DNA from 3 places in the Mesorhizobium sp. M3A.F.Ca.ET.175.01.1.1 genome. Region 2 is predicted to be linked to each of the others. Evidence: riboswitches for the same ligand, from Rfam matches in the RefSeq annotation. Region 2 holds a riboswitch; each other region holds the start of a gene.
The links. A riboswitch is a leader RNA that binds a small molecule or an ion and turns the genes downstream of it on or off. The one in region 2 is predicted to bind thiamine pyrophosphate.
Positions count from the first base shown of each region.

Region 1: it holds a riboswitch for thiamine pyrophosphate, as region 2 does, so the genes downstream of both, thiB (thiamine ABC transporter substrate binding subunit) here and thiC (phosphomethylpyrimidine synthase ThiC) in region 2, are expected to answer to the same signal.
Region 3: it holds a riboswitch for thiamine pyrophosphate, as region 2 does, so the genes downstream of both, thiC (phosphomethylpyrimidine synthase ThiC) here and thiC (phosphomethylpyrimidine synthase ThiC) in region 2, are expected to answer to the same signal.

Region 1 covers NZ_SRTP01000002.1:478,545-486,228, forward strand. Annotated here, with positions in the region: gene EN818_RS06965 (M48 family metalloprotease) at 1-1,393, opposite strand, end outside; gene thiQ (thiamine ABC transporter ATP-binding protein) at 1,611-2,396, opposite strand; gene thiP (thiamine/thiamine pyrophosphate ABC transporter permease) at 2,393-4,012, opposite strand; gene thiB (thiamine ABC transporter substrate binding subunit) at 4,256-5,266, opposite strand; TPP riboswitch at 5,310-5,423, opposite strand; gene EN818_RS06985 (thiamine diphosphokinase) at 5,569-6,216, shown strand; gene EN818_RS06990 (ATP-binding cassette domain-containing protein) at 6,218-7,684, shown strand, end outside.
Region 2 covers NZ_SRTP01000012.1:53,591-61,274, reverse strand. Annotated here, with positions in the region: gene EN818_RS23640 (NAD(P)-dependent oxidoreductase) at 1-1,320, opposite strand, end outside; gene EN818_RS23635 (hydroxymethylpyrimidine/phosphomethylpyrimidine kinase) at 1,675-2,445, opposite strand; gene EN818_RS23630 (thiamine phosphate synthase) at 2,415-3,020, opposite strand; gene EN818_RS23625 (thiazole synthase) at 3,017-3,790, opposite strand; gene thiS (sulfur carrier protein ThiS) at 3,795-3,992, opposite strand; gene thiO (glycine oxidase ThiO) at 3,976-4,959, opposite strand; gene thiC (phosphomethylpyrimidine synthase ThiC) at 4,956-6,776, opposite strand; TPP riboswitch at 6,890-7,001, opposite strand; gene EN818_RS23605 (NAD-dependent succinate-semialdehyde dehydrogenase) at 7,254-7,684, shown strand, end outside.
Region 3 covers NZ_SRTP01000008.1:65,498-73,181, reverse strand. Annotated here, with positions in the region: gene EN818_RS19025 (thiamine phosphate synthase) at 1-477, opposite strand, end outside; gene EN818_RS19020 (thiazole synthase) at 474-1,247, opposite strand; gene thiS (sulfur carrier protein ThiS) at 1,249-1,446, opposite strand; gene thiO (glycine oxidase ThiO) at 1,415-2,416, opposite strand; gene thiC (phosphomethylpyrimidine synthase ThiC) at 2,413-4,248, opposite strand; TPP riboswitch at 4,352-4,468, opposite strand; gene EN818_RS19000 (hypothetical protein) at 4,590-4,817, opposite strand; gene EN818_RS34460 (hypothetical protein) at 5,480-5,941, opposite strand; partial or broken gene EN818_RS33685 (SMC-Scp complex subunit ScpB) at 6,840-7,362, shown strand.

The DNA of each region.
Region 1 (7,684 bases), on a different contig from region 2:
CGATCTTGACCTTGTCGCCGGCCGACACCGTGGCCCCCGGTGACATCGCGTTGAGCACCCGGAACAGATCGAGCTTACGGTCGACGCCGATCATCTGCGCGGCGAGCGAGCCCATGGTCTGGCCGGCTTGCACGGTCACCACCCGGATATGCAGCGGCTTCAGCGCCGCCTTCTCGGCCGCGCTCAGGATGCGGAACGAACCGCTGACGGAGCGCGCGACCGGCTCCAGCGCCGTGCTGGCCGAGGGTGCGGCGGTGAGCAGCCGGTAGACCTGGCCGCCGGCGCGGATCACCGCGATGTCGAATTGCCATCCTTGAGCGACGGCATGCGCCATCGCCGCTTCATTGCCATTGATCGATTCCTGGCGGACGCTTGCGTCCTCGAGGCCGGCAACCCAGCCGCTGCGGATGTAATCGGTCAATGAAACCGATTTGTCGATCGCCACGCCGTCGAAGCGGATCGCGATGTCCCCAGGCCCTGTGGCGGTCACGGCGGCGGCCGAATTGTCGATCACGAAGCCGTCCGGCACCGAAAACGACACGCCAAGGCCAGGATGCAGGAAGGTCTGGCCACGCACATAGCCCTCTTCCGGCGTGTCGCCGTAGAGCAGGCCGTCTATGCCGGCAAGAAAGGCGTCGCGGTCACGAGTGCCCACGCCCGGCGGGCCGAAATTGCGGGCAAGACGCTGCGCCAGTTCGATGCGCTGCGGCGTGTTGGGATGCGTGGCCAGGAAGTCGAGGCTGGCATCGGTGGCGCCGCTGACCGAACGGAAATCCGTATAGGCCGACATCGACTGCAGGAAACGGCCGGCGGCATAGGGGTCATAGCCCGCCTCGCCGATCGATTTGATGCCGATCGCATCGGCCTGCAGTTCCTGGTTGCGCGAGAACTGCGCCAGCTTCAGCTTGCCGCGGATCAGCGCGGCCTTGGCGGTCGGGCTGTCGCCGAGCACGTCGGAGACGACCTTGGTGGCCAGCCCCTCCTCGGCCTCGAGCTGCTGCCGCTGCAGTCCGTGATTCGCGGTGACGTGGCCCATCTCATGCGCGATGACGGCGGCGAGTTCCGAGGAATCATTGGCCAGCGCCAACAGGCCGCGCGTGACATAGAGATAGCCGCCCGGCAGTGCGAAGGCATTGACGTTGGGCGAATTGAGGATGGTGATGCGGTAGGTCTGGGTCGGGTTGGCTGACACCACGGTCAGGTTGCCGACGACCTTGGCCACCATCCGCTCGAGCTTCGGATCCGAATATTCGCCGCCATAGGTGGCCAGGATGCGCGGATGCTGCGCCTTCGCCATTTCCGCCAGCTTGGCATTGGCGACGACATTGTCGACCGTGATCGGCTTGTCGGAAGGCTGGAATCCGGATTCCTGCACATCCGGCGGCGTGAACATCTGGCAGCTCGCCAGCGCCACGGCAAAGCTGGCCAGCGCAAGGAATCGCGCCAGCGGCTTCGTCCGCACTTTCTCGATGCCGGTCGGCAGATCGGCCTCCGTTCCAAATCTCTCGGCAAATCACGGCCTATGCCGGACCAGTGTGGCCGGACCTAGCCACACTCCTCCTGACAAGGCAAGCAAACGCCGCATCGCACCCTGACGGTTTGGGCGTAAATTATGTCCGCTTCCGGGCAATATCCTGTGATCCGTTGCCCGCGCCTTCGCTCCCGATATAACGCCGGAAAGCTTCAGGTCCAGCACGATCGAAGAAATCTTCGGCCGGCCCTGTGGCTGCGACCTTACCCGCGTCGACAAAGGCCACATTCTGGCTGATTCGGCGCGCGTCTTGCGGCTGATGGGTGACGAAAAGCACCGTCATTTGCCGCTCGGCATGGATGGCGGCCACAAGATCCAGCATGTCGTCGCGCAATGCGGGGCCGAGCGACGCGAAAGGCTCGTCCAGCAGAAGCACCGGCCGGTTGCGCAACAGGACCCTCGCCAGCGCGACGCGCTGCCGCTCGCCGCCGGAAAGCTCGCGCGGCAGCCGTCTTTCCTTGCCGCCCAGGCCGACACGCGCCAGCGCCTCCGCGACTGCGGCGTGATCTCCATCTGTCAGCCGGAGCGAAGGCGAACGCCCGAGCCCGACATTGGCTTCGACCGAAAGATGGGCGAAGAGGTTGTTTTCCTGGAACACCATCGACACCGGACGAAGCGAGGGCGGCACATCCCCGACATCCACCCCGCCGATCAGAACCCTGCCCGCTCCGGGCGATTCGAAGCCGGCCACCAGATTGAGCAGCGTCGACTTGCCGGAGCCGCTCGGCCCCATGATCGCCGTGATCCTGCCGGCCTCGAACTCGGCATCAAAGCGGAAGATCGCCTCGCCATAGCTGAACGAGACGCTGTCCAGCCGCACGGCCGAGCCTTTCCCCGCCTGAATGCCGGTGGTGGCCATGGTCATGACCTTTCTTCCCGCCCCAGCCAGTCGGCGGCAACAACCAGCATCAGGCAGACGAGGCCGAGCAGCAAGGCGAGCCCCGCTGCATCGGCGGTCCGGTAGCTGCCCATGCGTGCGAACAGGAGATAGGGCAGGGTCTGCACCGAGTCGCTGCCGAACAGCGCAATCACGCCGAGATCCCCGAGCGAGAGCGCCATGGCAAAGGCAAAGCCGGTGGCCAGTGGCCGCCGGAGCGCCGGCCAGTCGATCAGGTGCAGCCGGTGCCATCCGGAAATGCCGAGCGCCAGGCAAAGCCGCTCGTGGCGTTCGCTGGCGGAATCATAGGCGGGGCGGACGGCGCGGAGGACGAACGGCATCGCCATCATTGCGTTGACGGCGACGACCATCACGGGCGCAATGGCGAAGACGTCGGTGACGCCGCGCAGCGCCAGGAACCAGCCTGCGCCGATCACGATCGGCGGCACGACCAGCACGAAGCCGGCGCCGGTGTCGGCGGCATGTTCGAGCAGGCTCATGGCGCCGCCGCGCCGCCGCAGGGCAAGCGCCCGCCGCGCCGCAACCAGCGCCAGCGAGAGCGCCACGGCAAGCAGCCCCGAAAGGAATGAGAGCCCGGCGCTGGTGAGCGTCGCGCGGCGCACCGCGTCTTCGCCCGCCAGCCGACCGAGATCCGCCTGCAGCCCCGCCAAAACGGTCGCCGCCATCGGCCCGGCGACGAACAGCAGCGCAAGCGCGATCAGGCAGGCGTTCAGCACCGTTTCGATTTTGCCTGACGAGAGATACCGGCGCCGCGCCACCGGCAGATTGGCGTCGCCGACCGTATTGGCGCCGAGCCGCGAGAGCACGGCGATGACGAGGACGGTCAGGGCGATCTGCAGCAGCGTCAGCACCACCGCGCGGGCCGGATCGAAATCGAAGCGCAGCGCCTGGTAGATAGCGACCTCGAGTGTCGTGGCCGCCGGCCCGCCGCCCAGCGTCAGCACGATGGTGAAGGATGTGATGCACAGCATGAAGACCAGTCCGGCGACGCTCGGCAATGCCGCGCGCAATGCCGGCCACTCGATCAGCCGCAAGGCCGGCCAGCCCCCCATGCCAAGCTGGCTTGCCAGCCGCCACTGGTCGGGCGCTATGGTGCCCAGCGCTTCGAGGAACAGCCGCGTCGCCAAAGGCAGGTTGAAGAACACATGCGCGACAAGAATGCCGGACAGGCCGTAAATGCCCGGCCATTCCTGGCCGCCGAGCTTGCCCAGGACGCCGGCGAAATAGCCGGCGCGTCCATAGAGCGCCAATATGCCGAGCGCCGCGACGATGGCCGGCAGCGCCAGCGGCACGGTGAACAGCCTGAGCATCATATTTCGGCCGGGAAAGCGCGGGTGCGTGGACAGCGCCCGCGCGACCAGAAGCGCCGGTGCGACTGACAGCAGCGTCGACAGCAGCGCCTGCCACAGCGTGAAGCGGGCGACGCGGAAGAGATAGCCATCGAAGGCAGCGAATGCGCCGGACGGATCGTGGATGCCTTCGAAGATGAGGCCGGCGAAGGCGCCGCCGATGAGCAAGGCGATTGCCGCGAGGGCCAGGACGCCGGCGACGACGCGGGCCTCAGAGCGCGCGGCGGACTGCACGCTGCACCATGTGGGCAGGGCTGGCTGGCGAATGCCGCGATCCTTCGCGCCCCCCTCTGTCCTGCCGGACATCTCCCCCTCCAGGGGGGAGATTGGAAGTTCGGGCGCCCCGCCCGGTCCCGCAACGTTTAAGATTGGCGAAATCGCCGATGACAGCCAATCTCCCCCCTCGTGGGGGAGATGTCCGGTAGGACAGAGGGGGGCGCCGTAGAACACTCATCTCAGAAGGCTAGCCAAGACCAGCTACTTGCTCATCACCGCAAGCCACTCGTCCACCCAGGCCTTGCGGTTGGCTGCCACTTCCTCGGGGCTGAACAGCAAAGTCTTGGTCGGCTTGACCAGCTTGTCGAAGGCCGGGTTGAGCGGCTTGTCGGTCTTGCCGGCCGGGAACATCCAGTTGGTCTCAGGGATGATGTCCTGGAATTTCGACCCGGTCATGAAGGCGATGAACTTCTCCGCGAGCGGATTCTTCGCGCCCGTGGTCGTGATGCCCGCAACCTCGATCTGCAGGTATTCGCCCTCTTCGAACGAGGCAGCCTGGTAACGCTCGGTGTTCTCGGCAACCATGTGGTAGGCGGGCGAGGTGGTGTAGGACAGCACCATCGGCGCCTCGCCCTTGGTGAACAGGCCGTAGGCTTCGCTCCAGCCCGGCGTGACGGTGAGCACCTTGGTCTTGAGCTTGGCCCAGGCTTCCGGCGCCTTGTCGCCATAGACCGACTTCACCCACAAAAGCAGGCCGAGGCCCGGCGTCGAGGTGCGCGGATCCTGGATGACGATCTTGTCGGTGGCGCTACCCTCGACGAGTTCCTTCAGGCTCTTCGGCGGGCTCTTCAGCTTTTCGGTGTCATAGACCACGGCGAAATAGCCGTAGTCGAAGGGCACGAAAGTGTCGTCCTTCCAGCCGCCGGGCACATTCGCATCGGCTACGGCGCCGTGCGGCGCGAACAGACCGCTCGCCTTCGCCTCTGCCGTCAGGTTGGTGTCGAGACCGAGCACGACATCGGCCTTGGTGCCGGCGCCTTCGAGCTTGACGCGGTTGAGCAAGGCCACGCCGTCGGCGACCGAGACGAACTCGAGATCGCAGCCGCATTCGGCCTCGAATTCCTTCTTCACCGCCGGGCCGGGGCCCCACTCGGCGGTGAAGCTCTCATAAGTATAGATGGTGAGCTTGTCTTTCGCCTCGGCAGCGCCGACGCCTGTCAGCAGCGAAACAAGACCTGTTGCGAAAATAAGCCGGGACAGCAGTGAGCGCATCGGCGCCTCCTTCGTTGGTGTGACAAGGAATTGAGGCGCCGGATGGTCCGAAACGTCTAATCCCTCCGCCGGTACAAACCGGATCAGGTTCAGCGGGTTGGCTTGTCTGCCTCTCAGCCGGCCGCGAAATCAGCGTCCGGCACCCCGTTAGAGCGGCTGCAGACATAGGCCCGGCCGAAACGGCGCGCAAGCGGAAGTTTGCCGGGCCTCCAATGCATCACGGTTCATTCTAAAACGAGCGCCGTTCCGTTTGGATGCGCCCGGCTTCCGTTTCGCGGGCCGGGCTGGTAAGGGCGACACCCATGGGCACATTCACCATCCTGCTTGGCGGCGAGCTTGTCCGCACGCCGCGGCTCGAGCGCCAGATCGAAGGCTCGCGCCTTATCGCCGCCGACGCCGGCATCGGCCATGCCCGCATGCTCGGCCTCGTGCCGGAGCTCTGGGTCGGCGATTTCGATTCGGTGCCGGCGGACCTGCCGGACGACCTGGCCGCCGTGCCGCGAAAGATCTTTCCGACCGAAAAAGACATGACGGACGGCGAACTCGCCATCGCCGAGGCCCTCCAGCGCGGCGCCACCAGCCTGGTGCTGGCCGGCGCCTTCGGCGGCAAGCGGGCCGACCATGCCTTTTTGCATCTGGCGCTTGCGCTTCGACTGGCGGACGCGGGCACGGACCTGCTGCTGACCAGCGGCGCGCAGGAAGGCGTGCCAATCCTGCCCGGCAAAGCAGCCGGTTTCGACTATGCCGACGGCACTCTGTTCTCGGTGCTCGGCTTTTCCGATCTCGCCGGCCTGACGGTCACCGGCGCCAAATGGCCGCTGGATCGCGTCGAGGTGGCGTTCGGCTCCTCGCTCACCATATCAAACGAGGTCAGGGGGCGGCTCGGCATTGCGCTCGAACGTGGCCGGGCTCTGCTTCTCGCCCACCCCTATCCTCTTCCCGAAAGCTGACATGGCGCCGCCTCTCCTCAATCTCGACGGCATCGTCCTGACCTTCGGCGGCGCGCCGCTGCTCGGCGGCGCGGCGCTCAGCGCTTCCGCCGGCGAGAAGATCGCGCTGGTCGGCCGCAACGGCTCGGGCAAGTCGACCTTGCTCAAGATCGCCGCCGGGCTGATCGAGCCGCAGGACGGCGAGGTGTTCCGCCAGCCCTCGGCGACCGTTCGCTACCTGCCGCAGATGCCCGACATGGATGGCTTCGCCAGCGTGCGCGCCTATGTCGAGGCGGGCCTCGGGCCGGCCGACGACCCGCACCGCGCCACCTATCTCATGGAGCATCTCGGCCTCACCGGAGAGGAGCGGCCGAACGACCTTTCCGGCGGCGAGGCCCGCCGCGCGGCACTCGCCCGCGCGATGGCGCCCGAGCCCGACATCCTGCTGCTCGACGAGCCGACCAACCATCTCGACCTGTCGGTCATCGAATGGCTGGAGGAGGAGCTCGCCCGCACCTCCTCGGCGGTGATCCTGATCTCGCACGACCGCCGCTTTCTCGAGCGCGTCTCGCGCGCCACCGTCTGGCTCGACCGCGGCCAAACACGCCGGCTGGACAAGGGGTTCGCGCATTTCGAGGAGTGGCGCGACCAGGTGCTGGAAGAGGAGGAGCGCGAGCAGCACAAGCTCGGCCGGCAGATCGTGCGCGAGGAGCATTGGCTGCGCTATGGCGTGACGGCCAGGCGCAAGCGCAACATGCGCCGCCTCGGTGAGCTTCAAGCCATGCGCCAGCGCTTCCGAAGCCACCGCGGCGCCGAAGGCACCGCGACCATGGTGGCCAGCGACGCCGCAGAATCCGGCAAGCTGGTGATCGAGGCAAAGGGCATCGACAAGAGCTTCGGTGACCTGACCGTCGTCAAGGGCTTCTCGACCCGCATCCAGCGCGGCGACCGCGTCGGTCTGGTCGGCCCCAACGGCGCCGGCAAGACGACGCTGTTGAAGATGCTGACCGGCGAGCTTCCACCCGACGCCGGCAGCGTGCGGCTCGGCGTCAATTTGGAGATCGCCACGCTCGACCAGAAGCGCGAGGCGGTCGATCCGCAGGAGACGCTGGCGCACTACCTGACCGATGGCCGCGGCGAGAACTTGCTTGTCAATGGCGAGCAGCGTCACGTCGTTTCCTACATGAAGGATTTCCTTTTCAAGCCGGAGCAGGCGCGCACGCCGGTGCGCGAGCTCTCGGGCGGCGAGCGGGCGCGGCTGCTGCTTGCCCGCGTGCTGGCAAGGCCGGCCAACCTCCTGGTGCTCGACGAGCCGACCAACGATCTCGACATGGAGACGCTGGAGTTGCTGCAGGAGCTGGTCGCCGGCTTTGCCGGAACGGTGATCCTGGTCAGCCACGACCGCGATTTCCTCGACCGCACGGTGACCAGCGTCATCGCTCCGGACGGCGGCGGGCGCTGGATCGAATATGCCGGCGGCTACTCCGAC
Region 2 (7,684 bases):
ATGCGTGATGCCCTCATAGCCGAGAAGCTGCTTCGAGCGGGCAATGATGCGCGCGTGGATCTGTTTGTCGGTGATATCGGGATCGACGACTTTGAGGAGGACAACGGCGGCCCCGCGCTTTTCAGCTTCGCTGACGGTGAACTTCAGCAACGAGTTGTTGTCGACCCACTCCGAGATCACCCGGCGGTTCTCGACCGAGCGACGGTTCAGATCGCTGACGGAGCCGACACGCCGGGCAGCCTGCAGGAGGCCGAAGGTGGTCTCGGCGAAGGCGAGCGCGCTGTAGGTGTTGATGACGCCGCCGAGCATGCGCTGCTGTTCCGCATCGTAGAAGGGGCCGATCGTCAGCGATCTCTTGCCGCTGACCGGGAGCTTCGCGTCGACAGGAGGAGCAAGCTTGAGCTGGCGCGGAATGGCCCAGGCCGGATCGTTCTGGTTGTTCTCGACGAGCTTCAACGCCTGCGGCGTGAATGAGACGACGAAGTATCCGGAGATGCCCCCGATCGCCTTCTGGAACGGCATGAAGACGCAGCATTTCGCGAGCGCTTCGCGCACGACAGCCTCGCCCCACGGCATCGCTCCCAGCATGGATGTAGCGTCGAGGACGGCGTGCCGGTTGTCGGGATCGCGATCGAGCCACTTCAGAAGCTCCTCGATCTCCGATTTGCTGTAGGTATTCGCACCCGTCGTCTCGTGTCCGACGCCGAGGAACAGCGTTGTTCCGAGGGCCTCGAGTTCCTTTGCAGTGGGGATGGACCCCTCGACGGTCGCGAACTGGATTTTGTCGGCGCTGCCATTCTGCGCGAACTTCTGCAGTTCGAGAAGCTGGGTCGCCCAGGACTGCCTGAAGAATCCGGCGCCATGGGACTCGGAGGCTTCCGGTTTCGTGGTGTCCACGTAGACGCGCTGGTTTGCGTTGTTGGGGTTCATCAGGTGCATGACCGCGACGGTAAAGCCGCTGTGCCCGCCACCGAGACCGACGGCCATCAAATTCTGTTTGGGGAATTCGAAGTACTGATGGATCGAGCCCATCATGTCGGTCAGGATCTTGTCGGCGGGATAGCCCCTATGCATGCTGCGCGCGATCTCGGCCGTCGTGAATGGACCGAGGTCGTTGCCCTTGTCGTCGAGCTTGCGGTAGTTGGCCTCCAGCCAGGCATCGAATTCGACGCGCCGCAGTCTTCCAGCGACCTCGTCAATCGTCGCGTCCGTGATGGGGCCTACGCCGAAGAAGGGATTCGATGGCGCCTTTGGCGGACCTGAGCGAGTAATGGTGTTCTCGCGGGCAAGTTGTTCCTTCATCTCAGCAATAGTCACCATGCGGGAGTTGTCCTCTCTGTGAGATCCTGTTTGTGCCCGTGAATGCTCGACTGGTGCGGGATATTCTCGTGCAAGCCGCGCGCCAAATCTCTGGCCCTAGGCGACTCTGGGGTCCCCGTCCGGCGGCGCATCGTAGATATCCGTTGAGCCGTCGCTGTGATGCTTGCGACAATCACACCACCAATTGAGACATCGGGTCAGATTCATTCGCAGTGCGGGCAGGACGATCTGGCTGATTGTTGGAGAGCATGGCACGGCGCAGATCTTAGCAAGCCGGACAACCATAAATTGCATCTGCCGGCGGAGAGGCGCGATCTCATCTCTTCGCCTAATTCCGCGCCTTTGTCGGCCCGATCACGCGGATCGGACCAGGGCGTCCAGGACAAATTGCTTTGCGCCGCGCACGCTCTTTTCCAGGTCGGCCCCGAGGGCAAGAGCGGCGGCGATGGCGCTGGACAGCATGCAGCCTGTTCCGCGCATCTCGGAATGCAAGCGGAGCGCTACGAACCGAACGGCGGGACGGTTCGGCTGCAGCAGGATGTCGACCGATTGGCTCGACTGCGCGTGTCCGCCTTTGACAAGCACGGCCGTTCCTATGGTCCTTGAAAGTTCCTCGCCTTGGAGAGAGGCGCTTTCTTCATCCGGCGCCGGCGCCGATCCGGTCAGCTCTGCCAATTCGAGCAAATTGGGCGTGACGAGCCGGCAGACCGGCATCAGATCGCGGCGCAATGCGCCGATTGCATCGTCCTCCAGCAGCAGCCGGCCCGACGTTGAGGCCAGCACTGGGTCGAGCACTACGGACGCTTGGCGATTGCTCGCCAGGACGGAGCCGACCGCCTCGATCGCCGCTGCCGTGCCCAGCATGCCGATCTTGACCGCCGCGACTTGGTTGGCGGCAAAGGCGGCCTTCATCTGGGCGACGACAAGCTCCGGCGGCATCTGCTCGATGCGCTCGACCGCCGCGTGAGTCTGGACGGTCACGGCCGTGACGGCGAGGCAGCTGCGCAGCCCGTGCGCGGCCACGGTTTCGATGTCGCGGGCTATTCCGGCGCCGCCGCTCGAATCCGAGCCGGCGACGATCAGGACATGCGGCGTCATCGCCATGGCGCCGTCGCCGCCAGCCATTCCAATGCGCGCACCTCGGGCTCGGCGTTGCGGGTGATGTCGGTCACCACCGCGGCGCTCTGAGCGCCCTGCGCGAAGACACCGGCAATGCGCTCGACGGTGAGCCCTCCAATGGCCACCAGCGGGGTGTTGCCGACGCGCTGCTTCCAGACGGCGATGCGGTCCAGCCCCTGCGGAGCCCATTTCATCGCCTTGAGGACGGTGGGGTAGATCGGGCCGAGCGCGACATAGTCCGGCTCGGCTCGAAGCGCAGTCTCGAGCTCGGCGTCGTCATGCGTGCTGAGGCCGAGCCTCACGCCCGCCTTACGTATCGCCTTCATATCGGCTTCGAGCAGGTCTTCCTGGCCGAGATGGACGAAATCGCAATTCTCCTCGATCGCGAGGCGCCAGTAGTCGTTGACGATGAACTGGCAGCCATGACGGTCGCAGACCGCCTTCGAAGCATGGATCTCGCGGCGTAGCGAAGCTTCGTCCCGGTCCTTGATGCGCAGTTGCACCAGTTTCAAGCCGAGCGGCACCAGCCGTTCGATCCAGGCGGCGGAATCGACGATCAGGTAAAACGGATCGAGCCTCATGAGAACGCTGCCATGCCGATGACGGGGGTCGAGGGGACGGCCATGTCGCGCGGCTCGAGCAAACCGGCGCAATAGGCCTCGCGGCCGGCCTCGACCGCCTTGCCGAAGGCCGCTGCCATGGCGACGGGATCGCCTGCCTTGGCGACCGCCGTGTTGAGCAGCACCGCGTCGTAGCCGAGCTCCATCACGGCTGCGGCGTGCGATGGCCGGCCGATGCCGGCATCGACGATCAGCGGCACGCCGGGAAAATGCCCGCGCAGGCTTCGCAGCGCATCGGGGTTCTGCGGCCCGCGCGCGGAGCCGATCGGCGCGCACCAGGGCATCAACAGCCGGCAGCCGGCGTCGAGCAGGCGCTCGGCCACGATGAGGTCGTCGGTCGTGTAGGGAAAGACCTGGAAACCTTCCGCGGCAAGGATCCTGGCTGCTTCGACCAGCCCGAAGACGTCGGGCTGCAGCGTGTCGTGGTTGCCGATCACCTCGAGCTTGATCCAGTCCGTGCCGAACACCTCGCGCGCCATTCGCGCCGTCGTCACCGCTTCGCTCACCGAATGGCAGCCGGCGGTGTTGGGCAGGACGCGAACCCCCAGCGACTGGACCAGCGACCAGAACTGGCCGCCGGCTTTGCCGCCCGATGTTTCGCGGCGGAGCGACACGGTGACGATCTCCGTGGCGGACGCCTTGATCGCCTCGGCCATGATGGCAGGCGAGGGGTAGAGCGCGGTGCCAAGCAGAAGGCGGGACGAGAATTTATGTCCATAGAGGTCGAGCATTGGATCAGCCCCCCTTCATCGGCGAGAGGATTTCGATGCGATCGCCATCGCTGAGACGGCAGCGGTCGCGTTCCCTGGCAGGCACGACATCGCCGTTCCTCGCGGTGGCGAGCCAGCTGCCCTGGAAGTCAAGTTCGCTGAGCAGCGCGGCAAGCGTTTCGGCCGCGACTTCATGGGTTTGGCCGTTAACGATGAGCTTCAAGGGCAAACTCCTTTGCTGCCGGATTTCCCAGGATGAGGTCGGCTGCCTGTCGCGCCATGGCCGGCGCGAGCAGGAAGCCGTGGCGGTAGAGGCCGTTGATGCGAATGTGCCCCCCGTCGCGCTCGACGCGCGGCAGGTTGTCGGCGAATGCAGGACGCACGCCGACGCCTGTCTCGACCAGTTCGGCCTCGCCGAAGGCGGGATGCAGCGCGTAGGCGGCGCCGAGCAACTCCATGGTCGAGCGCACAGTGACCGGGCCATCGGCATCGCACTCGATCATCGTCGCGCCGACCATGAACAGGTTTTGCTCGCGCGGCACGACATAGACGGGGATGCGCGGATGCAGCAGCCGCACCGGGCGGGCCAGCGAGATCTCGCCCGTTCGCAGCATCAGCATCTCGCCGCGCACGCCACGCAGCTCCGGTCGCGGCTCGGCGATGCCGGTGCAGTCTACCTCGATATCCGAAGATGCAGGCGCCCGGCCGCGGCCGAACTCCAGCCGCGCGCCCATCCCGCGCAGCTTGTCGCTGAGGGAAAGCAGCGCCTTGCGCGGGTCGAGATGCGCTTCCTGAGCGAAGTACAACCCACGTCCGAACCGGCCTTGGAGGGCCGGTTCGAGAGCCGCGATCTCACCGGCGTCGAGCTGCCTGAAGCCGGATGTGCGGCGCCCGAACCGGTCCAACTCACGAGCGTCGCGGGCAGGAGCCAGCACCAGCGTGCCGCGGCGCGAGACATGGCCGGGCAAGGCCGCGTTCCACCAGTCGGCGGCGCGGCGCCCGAGCGTCAGCACCGCCTCTTCGGCGCTCTCGCGCTCGCACCAAGGCGCGAGCATGCCGCCTGCCTGCCAGGAGGCGTTGCCGGCGATCTCCATGCGCTTCTCGGTGACGGTCACCTCGGCGCCGCGCGTTGCCAGCTCGTGCGCGAGCGTCAACCCGGCAACGCCTGCGCCGCGAATGAGCACCTTCATGGCCGGCCGGTGCTCTCCGATGCGTTGTCGAGCGGTATGTAGAGATCGCCGCCGTCCCGGTACTTCGCCGCCATGGCCGCGAGCCCTTCCTTCTGCGCTTCCGCGCGAATGGCGTGCGAAATCCGCATCGAGCAGAATTTGGGGCCGCACATCGAGCAGAAATGCGCCACCTTGTGCGCCTCCTTGGGGAGGGTTTCGTCGTGGAAGGCGCGCGCCGTCTCGGGATCGAGCGACAGATTGAACTGGTCCTCCCACCGGAACTCGAAACGCGCCCGCGACAGCGCGTCGTCCCTGATCTTGGCGGCCGGATGGCCCTTGGCGAGGTCGGCGGCATGCGCTGCGATCTTGTAGGTGATGACGCCGGTCTTGACGTCGTCGCGGTCGGGCAGGCCGAGATGCTCCTTCGGCGTGACGTAGCAGAGCATCGCCGTTCCGAACCAGCCGATCATCGCCGCGCCGATGCCCGATGTGATGTGATCATAGCCGGGCGCGATGTCGGTGGTGAGCGGTCCAAGCGTATAGAACGGCGCCTCGCCGCAGACCGCGAGCTGCTTGTCCATGTTCTCCTTGATCTTGTGCATGGGCACGTGGCCGGGGCCCTCGATCATCACCTGGCAGTCCTTGGCCCAGGCGATCTTGGTGAGTTCTCCCAGCGTTTCCAGTTCGGCGAATTGGGCCGCGTCGTTGGCGTCGGCGATCGAGCCGGGGCGAAGACCGTCGCCGAGCGAGAACGCCACGTCATAGGCGCGGGCGATGTCGCAGATGTCCTCGAAATGCTCGTAGAGGAAGCTCTCCTTGTGGTGATGCAGGCACCACTTGGCCATGATCGAGCCGCCGCGCGATACGATGCCGGTGACGCGGTCGACGGTGAGCGGAATGTAGGGCAGGCGCACGCCGGCATGGATCGTGAAATAGTCCACGCCCTGCTCGGCCTGCTCGATGAGGGTGTCGCGGAACACCTCCCAGGTCAGTTCCTCGGCGACCCCGCCGACCTTCTCCAGCGCCTGATAGATCGGCACCGTGCCGATCGGCACCGGCGAGTTGCGCACGATCCAGTCGCGGATGTTGTGGATGTTGCGGCCGGTCGAGAGGTCCATCACCGTATCGGCGCCCCAGCGGATCGCCCACACCATCTTCTCGACCTCCTCGGCCATCGACGAGGTGACGGCGGAGTTGCCGATATTGGCGTTGATCTTCACCAGGAAGTTGCGGCCGATGATCATCGGCTCGCTTTCGGGGTGGTTGACGTTGGATGGGATGATGGCGCGTCCGCGCGCCACCTCGTCGCGCACGAATTCCGGCGTGACGAAATCCGGGATCGCGGCGCCGAAGCTCTCGCCGTCGCGGTGAAGTCTCGAACGCAACTGCTCGCGGCCGAGATTTTCGCGGATGGCGACGAATTCCATTTCCGGCGTGATGATGCCGGCGCGCGCATAGGCGAGCTGGGTGACGGCGCGGCCGCCGACGGCGCGGAACGGCCTGTTGCGCACCGGGAACTCCGGTGTCAGGCGATCGGCGGAGACGAAGCCGTTGTCCTCGGGCTTGATCGTGCGCCCTTCATAGCGCTCGACGTCGCCGCGAGCCTCGATCCATGTCTCGCGCAACCGCGGCAGGCCGCGCTCGATATCGGTTTTCACCGCGGCATCGGTATAGGGACCGGACGAGTCGTAGACCGTGACCGGCGGCTCGCCGGCGCTTGGGTGGACCGAGATCTCGCGCATCGGCACCTGCAGTTCCGGATGAAGCTGGCCCGGTTTGTGGACCTTCTTGGAAGCGGGCAGTTCGCCGACGGTGACGGTCGGAGTGTGGGCATTCATGAGTGAGCCTCCTTGCTCAGAGTGCAACGGAGACCCAGTTCACGCGATGAGGAGGAAGTGACGCTTCGCTTAGGATGCGGGCATTGCCCGAATGCCGAAGCCGGATTGCCGACCCGCGAAGCCTCGCACCGTCCCTACGCCAGTATGAACTGGATCAGGTTCAACGGGTCACTGCGCGCGATAGCAGTATCTCAGCCCCTTGCCGGGACTCCCCTGGTGAGGTGCGCAGGTTGGACGATGCGACGCTGCCCTGTCAACTTAAGTGCGTCCTGTTTCGACAATCGGCTGCCGGCCAGGTTCGACAAAAATGGTGACGCTGGGATAAATGCCGGGTGTCGCGCTGCGGCTATGTTGCGTCCAGCGATGTTCCAAGGACGAGACGTCGCCTTTATCCTAAGGAGCTTTTCCGTGTCGGGCATAAAGAGTTCGCTGCTTCGCCATCTCAAACAACCGGGTCTGTTCGCGACACTGGATCGCATGGCATCCGGGGGCGAGCAGGGGGATCGGAGCGTGTTCAAGGTCTTCAACCCCTCGACCGGCGAATTGCTTGCCGAGCTTCCCGATATGGGCGTCGAGCAAACGAAGGCCGCGATCGACAGGGCCTATGTCGCGCAAGCCAGATGGGCAGCTCTCACCGCCCGGGACCGCAGCGACACATTGTGGCGCTGGCACCAACTGATTCTTGATCACACCGATGATCTCGCTGCGATCCTGACCGCCGAGATGGGTAAGCCGCTGCCCGAGGCAGTATCGGAAGTCTCGCACGCCGCCGCCTACTTGCAGTGGTATGCGGAAGAAGCCAATCGCATCTACGGCGAGACGATTTCTGCTCCTTCGACGGATCGGCGCATGCTGGTGATCAAGCAGCCGATCGGCGTCGTCGGCACCATCACCCCCTGGAACTTTCC
Region 3 (7,684 bases), on a different contig from region 2:
GTTGAGGCCACCAATGGCGACCAATTGAAACGGCGCGACCTGGCGCTTCCATTCGCTGATCCGTTCGACCCCTTGCGGCGCCCATTTCATCTTCTTCAGGATGGTCGGATAGATGGGTCCAAGCGCTATGTAGTCAGGCTCGGCGGCCATCGCCGTTTCCAGCTCCTGATGATCATGTGTGCTCAGTCCGAGCCTTACGCCGGCTGCCCGTATCGCCAAGAGGTCAGCGGTCTGCAAATCCTCCTGGCCGAGATGTATGAAGTCGCAGCCTTCCTCGATTGCCAGGCGCCAGTGGTCGTTGACGATGAGTTGGCACTGGTATCGAGCACACAAGGCCTTCGCGGTGCGGATCTCCGCGCGCAACCCAGCCTCATCCACGGTCTTGATGCGCAGTTGCAGAAGCCGGACTCCGAGTGGGACCAGCCGTTCGATCCAGGCAGCGCTGTCGACGATCAGATAAAAGGGATCGAGCTTCATGAAAAAACGGCCCTGCCGACCATCGGTGTCGATGGCACGGCGACGTCGCGCGGTTCGAGCATTCCCGAACTGAACGCCTCACGACCGGCGTCGACCGCCTTACCGAAAGCACGCGCCATGCCGACCGGATATGCCGCCTTGGCGACCGCTGTGTTCAGGAGCACGGCGTCAAAGCCGAGTTCCATGACGGTGGCCGCGTGCGACGGCCGTCCGAGCCCCGCATCCACAATCAGCGGGACGCCAGGGAAATATCCGCGCATCGAGCGCAGCGCCGTCATGTTGACCGGTCCCAAGGCGGAACCGATCGGTGCGCACCACGGCATCAGGACCTTGCAGCCCGTTTCCAGCAGCCGCTCGGCGACAACGAGATCGTCGGTGGTATAGGGGAATACCGCAAAGCCGTCCTCGCACAGGATGCGGGCGGCTTCAACCAGACCGAACACATCCGGCTGTAGCGTGTCGTGATTGCCGATCACTTCGAGCTTGATCCAGTTGGTGCCGAAGACCTCGCGCGCCATTTTCGCGGTGGTGACGGCTTCCTTGACGGAGAGGCAGCCGGCGGTATTGGGCAGGATTCTGGCGCCCAGCGAGCGGATCAACGACCAGAATTGTTCGCCGGCTCTACCGCCCGCCATCTCACGCCGCAACGAGACGGTCACCACCGACGTGCCCGACGCCTTGACTGCATCGGCAAGGATGGCCGGCGAAGGATATTGAGCGGTGCCGAGAAGCAGGCGCGACGAAAGCTCGGTTCCATAAAGCTCCAACATGCTAGCCGCCCTGCATGGGCGAGAGGATTTCGATCCGGTCGCCGTCGCTCAACTGGAACTCCGTGCGGTTGGCTTTGTGCACGAGGTCGCCGTTGACGGCGGTGGCGAGCCAATCGCCCTCATAGTCGAGCGCGGCAAGCAACTCGGCCAGCGTGGTGGCGGCAATCTCACGCGCCTCGCCGTTGACCATCAGTTTCATGAGCATGCTCCTTGGTTCTGTCTTGACTGAAAACCAGGCCGGCAGCCTGGCGCGCCATGGCGGGGGCGAGGAGAAAACCGTGACGATAAAGACCGTTGATCGCGATGATCTCACCGTCTGTTTCGACGCGTGGCAAATTGTCGGGAAATGCCGGACGGACACCCACACCGGTTTCAACGATCTCGGCCTCACCAAAGGCCGGATGGAGGGCATGGGCGGCGCCCAGCAGCTCCATCATGGAACGCGCCGTCACCGGTCCGGCGCTCTGGCTTTCAATCATCGTCGCTCCGATCATGAAACGGTGATCGGTGCGCGGCACGGCATAAAGCGGAAAGCGTGGATGAAGCAAACGGACCGGCCGCGACAGCGAGACATCAGGCGTGCGAAGGATCAGCATTTCGCCGCGAACACCGCGCAGCCTGTCATCGGCCGCTGCCATTCCCATGCAGTCTATCTGACGGGCGAAACCCGAAACAGGCCGGGCGTCGCAGCCGAAGTGGAATTTGACACCCATGGTCGCAAGGTTGTCATGAAGTGCCGCCATCGCCTGGCGTGGGTCGAGGTGAGCCTCGTTGGGGAAGAGCAATCCACGCCGGAAGCGGCCGGCGAGGTCGGGTTCCAGGAGCGCAATTTCGTTTTCATCGACGCGCCTATGCCCTGACGTGCGACTGGCGAACCGGTCAAGCTCACCGGCATCACGCGGCGCGGCCACGACCAATGTCCCGGCCCGTGTCACCTGACCCGACAGCACCGCATCCCACCAGTCGGCAGCGTCGCGTCCGAGATCCAGCACCGGCTGCTCCGCGCTTTCGCGCTCGCACCATGGCGCCAGCATGCCGCCGGCGAACCACGACGCGTTGCCGCCAAGGCCATGCCGCATCTCGGCGACTGTGACCGTCGCGCCGCGGGCGGCGAGTTCGAAAGCGACGGTGAGGCCGGCAACGCCGGCCCCTTTGACGAGCACCCTCATGATGGTTTGGGAGCCTCCGGCACGACCGGTACGCCAGTCTCGTCCGCCGGCATGTAGAGATCGCCGCCCTCCCGGTATTTTGCCGCCATTGCCGCCATGCCTTCCTTCTGAGCCTCGGCACGGATGTCGTGGGAAATGCGCATGGAGCAGAATTTCGGCCCGCACATCGAACAGAAATGTGCCAGCTTGTGCGCCTCCTTGGGCAAGGTCTGGTCGTGGAAGGACCGTGCGGTTTCGGGGTCGAGCGACAGGTTGAACTGGTCCTCCCAGCGGAACTCGAAGCGCGCGCGCGAAAGGGCATCATCCCTGGTTTTCGCTGCCGGATGGCCCTTCGCCAGATCGGCTGCATGGGCGGCTATCTTGTAAGTGATCACCCCAATCTTGACGTCGTTGCGGTCGGGAAGGCCGAGATGCTCTTTCGGCGTGACGTAGCAAAGCATTGCGGTGCCGAACCAGCCTATCATGGCGGCACCTATCCCTGAGGTGATGTGGTCATAGCCCGGCGCGATGTCGGTCGTCAGCGGCCCCAACGTGTAGAACGGCGCCTCACCGCACACTGCGAGCTGCTTGTCCATGTTCTGCCTGATCTTGTGCATGGGGACATGGCCCGGGCCTTCGATCATCACCTGGCAGTCCTTTGCCCAGGCAATCTTGGTGAGTTCTCCAAGTGTTTCCAGTTCGGCGAATTGCGCCGCGTCGTTCGCATCGGCGATTGAACCGGGACGAAGGCCGTCGCCGAGCGAGAAGGAAACGTCATAGGCTCTGGCGATGTCGCAGATCTCCTCGAAATGCTCGTAGAGGAAGCTCTCCCGGTGATGGTGCAGGCACCATTTGGCCATGATCGAGCCGCCGCGCGAGACGATGCCCGTGACCCGGTCGACGGTCAGCGGTATGTAGTGCAGCCGCACGCCGGCGTGGATGGTGAAATAGTCGACGCCTTGCTCGGCCTGCTCGATCAGCGTGTCGCGATAGACCTCCCAGTTGAGGTCCTCGGCGATGCCGCCGACCTTTTCGAGCGCCTGATAGAGCGGCACCGTGCCGATCGGCACCGGTGCATTGCGCACGATCCAGTCGCGGATGTTGTGGATGTTGCGGCCGGTCGACAGGTCCATCACCGTATCGGCGCCCCAGCGGATCGCCCACACCATCTTTTCGACCTCTTCGGCCATCGACGATGTGACAGCCGAGTTACCGATGTTGGCGTTGATCTTCACCAGGAAATTTCGCCCGATGATCATCGGTTCGCTCTCGGGATGATTGATGTTGGCGGGAATGATTGCGCGTCCGCGCGCCACCTCGTCGCGCACGAATTCGGGTGTGACGAAATCTGGGATCGCCGCGCCGAAGGCTTCGCCGTCGCGTTGCAGCTTGCCGCGCATCACCTCGCGGCCGAGATTCTCGCGGATGGCTACGAACTCCATTTCTGGCGTGATGATGCCGGCGCGCGCATAGGCAAGTTGGGTCACCGCCTTGCCCTGCTTGGCCTTGAGCGGCCGATTGCGTATCGGAAATTCCGGTGTCAGGCGCTCGCCGGTGGCGAATCCATTGTCTTCCGGCCGGACGTGGCGGCCGTCATAGGCTTCGACATCGCAACGCGCCGTGACCCATTCGTGGCGAAGCCGGGCAAGGCCTTTTTCGATGCTGGTTTGGACTGATGGATCGGTGTAGGGGCCGGACGGATCGTAGACGGTGACGGGCGGTTCGCCGGCCGTCGGATGGACGGAAATCTCGCGCATCGGCACCCTGATCTGCGGGTAGAGGACGCCGGGCTTGTGGATTTTCCGCGAGGCGGGCAGTGGTCCCGTCGACACGGCGGGGGTGAGGGCATTCATCGTGAGGCTCCTTTGCTCATGCATTGGAGACCCAGTTCTGTGCCGGAAGGATGAAAAGACGCTTCTGTAGACCTGCTGCAGCAGGACCTCGGGCGTAAACTCCCGCAAAGCGCTTGCACCGTCCCTACGCCAGTATGAACTGGATCAGGTTCAACGGGTCACTGCGCCGCGAAAGCCAGCAGTATCTCAGCCCCTTACCGGGACTCCCCTGGTGAATGCCTCAAGTTGAATGGGCCGGTGCTGCTTTGTCAAGCGCCTTCGGGCGCCTTCGGGCGCCTTCGGCCGGTGGCGACGTCCGGCGGCCGGCCGAGCGGAGAGCTCGCGCATGCATCGGGGACAAGTCACGCCCCGTAGACCAGGGCTGGAATGGCCAAAGTCTCATTCGCTTCGTGAAGGATGGAAAAACTGTATCGGCCATGTGCGTCGAGATCGACCGAGTAGCTCAGGCGGTCACGGATGTGGTTATCCTGGTCGAAGGCGACGATTTGCGGCTTCAGCGAGGTGATTTGCACCACGTCCAGGTAGATGGAGTTGCAGATATGATCTGGTCGTCGGGCTGGCAGGTGCAAGCGGCCGCTCTATTCAGGATGCGGCATCGGCGGCGTTCCCGATACCAATGATATCTTGCGGGCAACTTATGCAATCACCGGCTTCGTAAAACCCGACGGCGGCGGCCGTGTCCTGGCGCTGAGGATGTGCCGCTGTTCCAGCAGAGAAATCGCGTGGGCGCGGAGTTTTCGCTCTGCGAGGAAGAGTTGACGCAATCGTTTAGCTTGCTTGCAGTTCGTAGAGACCCGCCTTTGAAAGCAACTAAGCTATTGCATTGATATGTTGGTGCGCGATCGATCGCTACATAGCCGGCCGCCATTATCCGAGTATTGATCCGCCGGTGTTCGTGTTGCCGTATATGGCAATCCCTGCGAGATCGTCGCGGCCGGATCGGCCGCACCCTCTAGTCATAAAAGGGGAAGCGACCGAGAATTCCGCTGCCGAAAACTTCTCTGGCTTGGCTATGCATGCGGTAGATGAGATCGCCGCCTACCGCGACCTGGTCGAGGAAGGCATCGACGCCCAGTTCGGACAGCCTGGTTATCGCAATGCGTTAGCGGCTCAGACTTGCGGTCTCGAGAGCGGCCTTTGGGGGTCACCTCTTTTTTGTTTCAGAGGTTGGAAGACGGCTGCTCGTTACCCAATAGAAATGGCGACTACGGAACGCGATCGATCGCGGCCATCAGGAAACACCTGTCTTCGGCTCAACCTCGACATGGCGTCCGATCGACCGCAGATATACAGCTATCTCGTCCATGAGATGATCGCGTTCGCCGTAGATCTCAGCAATCCTGCGCAGCTGTGGCTCGACGGACCTCCGTTGCGCCGGCGTCAAATCAGCATCGCCAAAGACATATCCCAAGTTGCCAATCGCGCAAATGTTGCAGCCGGCCTCCACAACTGCTTGCACGAATGCCGGAATGTCTTTTTCTTGCATAGTCTTCATGTCGAACCTCTCGTGAATGGCGTGCTTGCGCGCCCATGCTGCCTTTTCAGCGTGTCCTCTGGGCGGCGCAAGCCTTGAGCGTAATTGTGCCGGGCAACCTCGACTATCCCGTCTGCCACGCTCTTTAGAGTCGGTGGGGTCTGGTGATTGCAGGCTGGGCCACTCAAAAGCCTGCAAGAAGAAAGTCATGGCGACCATTGCTCAAGATCGCGAGGGTGCGTGCAAGACCTTCCGTTGGCAGTCATGCACGCTCACCCAGCAACTGGGTATTGAGCAACTGGGTCTCACGTCGCGGGTCTCGTGTGCTTCACAGCCGAAAATAAGGTACCACCGTGGCTATTCTCAAGTGCAGGCTACCTCTTCAGGACACGGCGGAGTGCCTTCCGACGCACCCCTGGTGCAACGTGCGACCTAACGAGACACATCTCGTTCGCGTTCCCTCGACCTTTCTTCGTATTGCTGCTTGCCCTGCGATTTCAGGCCCTCTGCTAGCTTCTCGGCCGCTCTTTGGCCTGCAATGTCACTATTCAAGATCATATCCGACATCCCTGGATGGTCATAACCGTAATGCGCATGCAGTTTCCCTCACGAGCAGCGCCTATCCGTCGATTAGTTCGTCTTCCGGAACCCGAAGCCCTTTTTATCCGGCGTACCTATCCACCATTCAACCGGTATACCTTTCCCAACTTTGGCGGACCATTTACCTCAGGCATGATCATCTCGCGTGACATTTTTTTTTGGCGCCATCATCGCACGTGGCATTTTCTAAAAACCAAGACGTGTCAATTTGTAAAATCAAGGATGCGGCCGCGCCCGTTGCGAGGATTTGCAGGTAGCTCTTCAGCCCCAACACGATGTGTGAGGCGGCGGTGGAAAAGGCAACCGACGGCGTCGACGCGTCCTTTGATGATCGCAAGCGATATGCTTCGTCGCGAGCCCAGATTGCGGTCTCGGGCACAAGGCGAGATCACAGTTCTGCGATCTGTGGTAACGCGAGCCCGCAAAGCGCCGCTGCGGCCACCGCTTTTGGAATCTGGACGAGATTCGTCGTCGTCTGAGATCAGTTGATCGAGCAGTTCGCGCGCGCGGGACGCGCTTGCGGTGCAGTCTCTCCCGCGAGCTCGCCCGTGACCTTCTCATCGACGACATCCGAGAGCTGCGCGGACGGCCCTATGACCTCGTCGCTGTCGCCGGCGGCTGGAAGCACCTGACACGGCCGGCCTATGCCGATGCCATCCGCGCCTGCGGAAGCAGCGGGCGTGCCGTGGACCTGACGTGGTCGGACGTGCTGATGCTGATGTGCATCGGCACTTCCAGCCGATTACCCGCGCCGAATTGTCGTCGGTTTTCGGGAAGTAATCAGTCGCGACCTGATCGGCCATCTGCGGCACCGGCCTGATCGCGTCGAACCCGCGCAGTCCGACGCCCGGCGCTCCCTACACCTATGTGACGACAAAAGCGTCCTGCTCGAGTTCGGCCTCGACACGCTTCGCGATCTCCCGGACTGCGAGGCGCTCGAGGATGCCGGGCTGCTGAGCAGAGATGAGCTGCTTGCTGGTGAAATTATGCCAGAGTTGGCTAGTGGCCATGAGGATGCGGGTTTGGATACGGAGGAATAGCTTGGCGCTGCAGACGCTGTGGCCACCGGGCTTGCGAGTGCTTCCAGCTTTCCATAGCGAATCTAGCGCGCCCAAGGGCGTCCGAAATTTGTAGGCAAATTTCGGACATGGACACGGTCAGCGACGTCAAGCAGGCAGCGGTATGCGGCCTCTGCACCGCTGTCGCCCAAAAATTCGTGGCCATGGGCAAGCCCCACTTGAGACCCCCAGAGAGAACGCTCGTGAGCGATGGAAACGGTTTTGGTCCAAAGCTTGATACAGATGGCCTGCAGATGGGTGTAGGGTTTCAAAGCGCTCGAAGACGCGCCTTCGCAGAGTTAAA